Regions from separate parts of the Mesorhizobium sp. M6A.T.Cr.TU.014.01.1.1 genome, predicted to be linked through region 2. Evidence: riboswitches for the same ligand, from Rfam matches in the RefSeq annotation. Region 2 holds a riboswitch; the other holds the start of a gene.
What was found. Region 2 has a riboswitch for S-adenosylmethionine ahead of EN885_RS16785 (O-succinylhomoserine sulfhydrylase). Riboswitches for the same ligand answer to the same signal wherever they lie in the genome.
Positions count from the first base shown of each region.

Region 1: another riboswitch for S-adenosylmethionine. It lies ahead of EN885_RS29495 (homoserine O-acetyltransferase); the one in region 2 lies ahead of EN885_RS16785 (O-succinylhomoserine sulfhydrylase).

Region 1 covers NZ_RZPG01000035.1:58,457-61,862, forward strand. The annotation lists gene EN885_RS29485 (prephenate/arogenate dehydrogenase family protein) at 1-384, opposite strand, end outside; gene hisC (histidinol-phosphate transaminase) at 406-1,515, opposite strand; SAM riboswitch at 1,656-1,733, shown strand; gene EN885_RS29495 (homoserine O-acetyltransferase) at 1,854-3,023, shown strand; gene metW (methionine biosynthesis protein MetW) at 3,139-3,406, shown strand, end outside.
Region 2 covers NZ_RZPG01000013.1:143,296-146,701, reverse strand. The annotation lists gene EN885_RS16790 (ceramide glucosyltransferase) at 1-13, shown strand, start outside; gene EN885_RS16785 (O-succinylhomoserine sulfhydrylase) at 62-1,252, opposite strand; SAM riboswitch at 1,310-1,387, opposite strand; gene EN885_RS16780 (2'-deoxycytidine 5'-triphosphate deaminase) at 1,512-2,606, shown strand; gene EN885_RS16775 (ABC transporter substrate-binding protein) at 2,704-3,406, shown strand, end outside.

The DNA of each region.
Region 1 (3,406 bases), on a different contig from region 2:
GCCGGCCAACGGATGGCCGGGGATGAAATGCACGCCATCAGGCACATGCGGTTGCATCTGCGCAATGACCGATGCCTTGGTCGAGCCGACATCGGTGAGGATGGCGCCCTGCTTTAGCGCTGGTGCGATTTCCTCGGCGACCTCGCCCGAAGAGCCGACCGGCACCGAAACGATAACCAGGTCGGCATCGCGGACCGCCTCTTTCGCATCCATCGTGTAGGAGGAGCCGAGGCCGAGCTCCCTCGCCCGCGCCAGCGTCGTTTCGCTGCGCGTCGAGATGGCGACGTGACGGGCAAGACCTTCGCGGTGGATGACGCGGGCCAGCGACGAGCCGATCAGGCCGATGCCGACCAGCGCGATCTTTTCGAACATCGGTGATGTCATTGTTTCAGCTTTTCGGGGGTTTCAGCTTTTCAGAAATGTCGTGAGTGCGGCGACAACGCCGCGATTGGCCTCTTCGGTGCCGACGCTCATGCGCAGTGCATTCGGGAAGCCGTAGCCGGAGACGCGCCGCAATATGTAGCCGCGCGCGGAGAGGTAATCGTCCGCAGCTGCCGCCGAATGTTTTTTGTCCTCGGGAAAATGGATGAGGACGAAATTGCCGACGCTCGGCGTCACCCGCAGCCCGAGCTTGGTCAATTCCTCGCTCACCCATGACAGCCAGGTCTCGTTATGCGCCACGCTGCGCTCGACATGGGCACGATCGCGGATCGCTGCAATGCCGGCCTCGATCGCCGTCGCGTTGACGTTGAAGGGACCCCGCACACGGTTGATCGCGTCGATGATATGCATCGGCGCGTACATCCAGCCAATCCGCGCGCCGCCGAGGCCGAGCTTTGAGAAGGTGCGGGTCATGACCACGTTTTCCGCGCCAGCCACCAGTTCGACGCCGGCTTCATAGTCGTTGCGGCGGACATATTCGGCATAGGCGCCATCCAGCACCAGAAGCACGTTTCGAGGCAGGCCGGCATGCAGGCGGCGCACCTCCTGGAACGGCAAATAGGTGCCGGTCGGGTTGTTGGGATTGGCGAGGAAGATGATCCTGGTGCGCGGCGTCACCGCAGCGAGGATCGCATCGACGTCGGCGCGCTCATTGGTTTCCTGGACCGACACCGGGACAGCACCTGCCGACTGGATGTAGATCTTGTAGACCATGAAGGCGTGTTCGGTGATGACAGCTTCATCGCCGGGCGCGAGGTAGGTCTGCGCAAGCAGGCCCAGAATCTCATCGGAACCGTTGGAACAGACGATGTTCGCAGGGTTGAGGCCATGCACCTCGGCGATCGCCTCCCGCAGGCGCCTGGCGGTGCCATCGGGATATATGTCGAGTTTGGCCGCGACGTCACGCGCGGCTTCTATCGCCTTCGGCGAGGGGCCGAGCGGGTTCTCGTTTGACGACAATTTATGGACCTTGGCAACGCCGGCCGGTGCCGTGCTTTTGCCCGGCACATAGGCTTCGATGTCCATGATCCCCGCGCGGGGCGTTGGACGTGCCTGATCCGATGCCTGGTTCATATTGCAAAAATCCGTCGAGAACGCTTCCGCCTGGGGAAGCCGCAGCGGAAATACAAGCCGTGGCCTGGAATGTCGAGAGGCGGCAACTGTCGGTGAGCGACTGGCCGTTGACGCCGAGGCGCGCCGGTCCTAGAAGAAAGGCGAAATCCCGTGGTGATTTGGCCGGTCGGCTTGCAGCCACGTTAAACAACTCGCTAAAGGGCCGTTTGCATCCTGTAACCGGCTTTGCGAAGGCGATGCCGGTTTTTTGTTGTCCGTAGCCGGCCGGACAATCGCATCGACCCGAAAATCGGTATCGATTTTCGGAAAAGCGCGATGGGTTGATGTAAGAGGATGCGATGGTCGCGCTGCGCACTAAAAGAACCAACAACGAGGCCGACGAGCCGTCGAGCCCGGTGTTGCGTTTCGATGCCGACAAGCCGCTCAAGCTCGACGCCGGCACGCTGCTGTCACCGTTCCAGATTGCCTACAAGACCTACGGCACGCTCAACGACGCCCGCTCCAACGCCATCCTCGTCTGCCATGCGCTGACCGGCGACCAGCATGTCGCCAGCACCAATCCGGTGACCGGCAAGCCGGGCTGGTGGGAGGTGCTGATCGGCCCCGGCAAGATCATCGACACCAGCCGCTTCTTCGTCATCTGCTCAAACGTCATCGGCGGCTGCCTCGGCTCCACCGGCCCCGCCTCGACCAATCCCGCCACCGGCAAACCCTACGGGCTCGACCTGCCGATCATCACCATCCGCGACATGGTGCGGGCGCAGTTGATGCTGGTCGACCATTTCGGCATCGAAAAACTGTTTTCGGTTCTCGGCGGCTCAATGGGCGGCATGCAGGTGCTGCAATGGGCGTCGAGCTACCCGGAGCGCGTTTTCTCGGCACTGCCGATCGCCACCGGCGCGCGCCATTCCTCGCAGAACATCGCCTTCCACGAGGTCGGCCGGCAGGCGGTGATGGCCGACCCGGAGTGGCATGGCGGCAAATATTTCGAACAGGGCAAGCGCCCGGAAAAGGGACTGGCTGTGGCGCGCATGGCCGCTCACATCACCTATCTGTCGGAGGCCGCCCTGCACCGGAAATTCGGCCGCAACCTGCAGGATCGTGAAGCGCTCACCTTCGGTTTCGACGCCGACTTCCAGATCGAGAGCTATCTGCGCCATCAAGGCATGACCTTCGTCGACCGCTTCGACGCCAACTCCTATCTCTACATGACCCGGGCGATGGACTATTTCGACCTCGCCGCCGACCATGGCGGCCGGCTGGCCGACGCCTTTGCCGGCACCAAGACCCGTTTCTGCCTGGTCTCCTTCACCAGCGACTGGCTGTTCCCGACCGAGGAGAGCCGCTCGGTCGTTCACGCGCTGAACGCGGCCGGCGCCTCGGTGTCCTTTGTCGAGATCGAGACCGACCGCGGCCACGATGCCTTCCTGCTCAACGAGCCGGAGCTGTTTGCCGCCATCAACGGCTTCATCGCCTCGGCGGCCCGCGCCAGGGGGCTCAGCGCATGACCTCTGAAGATTGCAGGCCTTCCGGATCGGCATCATGCTCGAGGCATCAGCGCATGACCCCGAAAAGTTGCAGACTTTTCGGATCAGGATCATGCGCTAACCAAAAGGCACGATCATGAGTGTCAACCACGCCCAGCGCGTCGACCTCGAAGTCGTCGCCGGTCTCATCCCGGCGCAGGCGCGGGTGCTAGACGTCGGCTCCGGTGATGGTCTGCTGCTCGAATTGCTGCAGGCGACGAAGCAGGTCGACGGCCGCGGGATGGAACTGTCGCAACGCGGCGTCAACGAATGCGTGGCGCGCGGCCTGTCCGTCATCCAGGGCGACGCCGACAAGGACCTCAAATTCTATCCCGACAAGGGTTTTGATTTCGTCGTCCTGTCGC
Region 2 (3,406 bases):
GTCGGGCGCCTGACAGCGCCTGCTTTTGACGATGCGAGCAAAGCCGCTCCAGTGCGTATCCCTATCTGGCGGCTTTCAATGCCTGCTCGATGTCTTCGAGCAGGTCGTCGGCGTCCTCCAGGCCGACAGACAGCCTGAGCGTGCCTGGCCCGATGCCGAGTTCGGCGCGCGCCTCGTCGCTCAGATTCTTGTGCGTCGTCGTCGCCGGGTGAGTGATCAGGCTCTTGGCGTCGCCGAGATTGTTGGAGATCAGCACGATATCGAGCGCGTTCTGGAAGGCGAAGGCCGCCTGCTTGCCGCCCTTGACGTCGAGGCAGATCAGCGTCGAGCCGCCCGACATCTGCTTTTTGACGATCGCCGCCTGCGGGTGGTCGGCGCGGCCCGGATAAATGACACGGGCAATCTCTGATCGCTCGGCAAGGAAATCTGCGATCCGGCCGGCACTTTCCGTCTGCTGGCGCACGCGCAGCGGCAGCGTCTCCAGGCCCTTCAGCAGCGTCCAGGCGTTGAAGGGCGACAGGCTCGGACCGGTGTGGCGGAAATAGTCGTGCAGGTTCTCATCGATCCACTTCTTGTCCGACAGGATGACGCCGCCGAGGCAGCGGCCCTGGCCGTCGATGTGCTTGGTCGCCGAATAGACGACGATATGGGCGCCGAGCTGCAAGGGCTGCTGCTGCAACGGCGTGGCAAAGACATTGTCGACGATCAGCCGCGCGCCGATCGAATTGGCAAGCGAGGCAACGGCTGCGATGTCGACGACTTCCAGCGTCGGATTGGTTGGGCTTTCAAGAAAGAACAGCTTGGTGTTCGGCCTGACCGCCTTTTCCCAATTGGCGATTTCGGTGCCGTCGACCAGCGTCGCCTCGATGCCGTATTTCGGCGCCAGCGTCTCGACCACCCAGCGGCAGGAGCCGAACAGCGCGCGCGCCGCCACGATATGATCGCCGGCCTTGGCGCTGCACAAAAGTGCTGCGGTGACCGCCGCCATGCCGGATGCTGTGGCGCGTGCATCTTCGGCACCTTCCAGTGCGCACATGCGCTTCTCGAACATGTCGACCGTCGGGTTGGCATAGCGCGAATAGATGAAGCCCGGTTCCTCGCCCTTGAAGCGCGCTTCCGCCGCCTGCGCGGTGTCGTAGACATAGCCCTGGGTGAGGTACATCGCCTCGGAGGTCTCGCCGAAGCCGGAACGCAAGGTCCCGCTATGCACGAGTGCTGTCTGAGGTTTCCAGTTGCGCTTCTTGCTTGTCATCACTTTTGTTCCAGACACAAAAAAACCGGTCGCGAAAGTCGCAACCGGTCCATACGGCCTTGCGGCCCGACGGTCCTTTAGCGACTTGTTTAACGTGGCTGCAAGCCGACCGGCCAAATCACCACGGGATAACGACCCTTTAGACCCGCGCCGCGCTTGCGTCAATTGCCGGCATGATTAAGAGGTTTGTACCAGCAGGTTCCGCGGCAAGAACCTGCGGCAAACGATACGTTGCCCGGCCTTCGAGCGGAGCCAGACTTTGCGGCAGACAGGCATTCTTCCCGATCAGGATATTTCCGCGCTGTTCCAGTCGGGCGCGCTGACGTCGCTACGCGCGCTCGCTGCCGACCAGATCCAGCCGGCCAGTCTCGACCTCAGGCTTGGCGACAAGGCCTGGCGGGTGCGCGCCTCCTTCCTGCCCGGCCCGAACCATAGGGTCGACGAAAAACTCGACCGCCTGAAGCTCCACGAAATCAATCTCGCCGACGGCGCGGTGCTGGAGACGGGCTGCGTCTATATCGTGCCGCTGCTGGAGAGCCTGGCGCTTCCGGCAAACATTTCCGCCTCGGCCAACCCGAAGAGCTCGACCGGACGGCTCGACATCTTCACCCGCGTGATGACCGATCGCGGCCACGAGTTCGACAAGATCGCTGCCGGTTACAACGGCCCGCTCTATCTGGAAGTCAGCCCGCGCACCTTTCCGATCGTCGTCCGCACCGGCTCGCGGCTGTCGCAGATCAGGTTCCGCACCGGCAATGCGCTTTTGTCTGAAAGCGAGCTCAACGACTTGCACCGCGCCGAGACGCTCGTCGCCACCGAGCCACCGAACATTTCCGGCGGCGGCATCGCGCTGTCGATCGATCTCGATGGCGATAAGGATGGCCTGGTCGGTTACCGCGGCAAGCACCACACCGGCCTGGTCGATGTCGACAAGCGCGCCGCACAGGATGTTGTCGACTTCTGGGAGCCGCTCTACAAGAGCGGTGCCGGCGAATTGGTGCTCGATCCGGACGAATTCTATATCCTCGTCAGCCAGGAGGCGGTGCATGTGCCGCCGCTCTACGCCGCCGAGATGACGCCCTTCGATCCGCTGGTCGGCGAATTCCGTGTCCACTATGCCGGTTTCTTCGATCCGGGCTTTGGCCATTCGGCGGCCGGCGGCACCGGCAGCAGGGCGGTGCTCGAAGTGCGCAGCCACGAAGTGCCGTTCATCCTCGACCACGGTCAGATCGTCGGACGGCTGGTCTACGAGCACATGCTGAAGCGGCCGCAGGCGCTCTACGGCACAGATCTCGGCTCGAACTATCAGGCACAGGGCCTGAAACTGTCCAAGCATTTCCGCGCCGCGCGCTGATCGCCCATCACGATCAGACCGCGCTTGCCTGAACCCTGCGCGACGTGCTTGGCTGTGCCCAGCCGTCAGGGTGGCTCTGAACCAAGGGAACAAAAAAATGCAGATTTCAAGATGGATCGCATCGGCAGCAACAGCCGCCATGCTGGTGATATCAGCCGGGTCCTTTTCGGCGCAAGCGCAGGAAAAATTGAAGATCGCCACCGAAGGCGCCTATCCGCCGTTCAACACCATCACCGCGGATGGCAAGCTCGTCGGCTTCGATATCGACATCGCCGAGGCGCTTTGCGCTCAGATGAAGGTCGAATGCGAACTTGTCACGCAGGACTGGGACGGCATGATTCCGGCGCTCCAGGCCAGAAAGTTCGACGCCATCGTCGCGTCCATGAGCATCACCGAAGAGCGCAAGAAGCAGGTCTCCTTCACCAACAAATACTATACGACGCCGCTTTCGCTGGTGGCCTTGAAAGACAGCGATATTGCCTCGACCGAACCCGCCGCACTCGCCGGCAAGACGGTCGGCGCCCAGGCTTCGACCACCCAGGCCGACTATGCCCAGGATGTCTATGGCAAGGCCGGTGCCGAGGCGAAGCTCTATCCGACCCAGGAGGAGGCGGTTGCCGACCTGATGAACGGCCGCCTCGATGCCGTCCTTTCAGACAAGTTCGTGCTGATGGACTGGATGAAGAAGTCGAGCGACGGCTGCTGCAAGATGGTCGGCGACGTCAAGGGCACTGAGACGGAAGCGGGCATCGCCGTGCGCCAGGAAGACAATGCGCTGCGCGAAAAGCTCAACGCCGCGA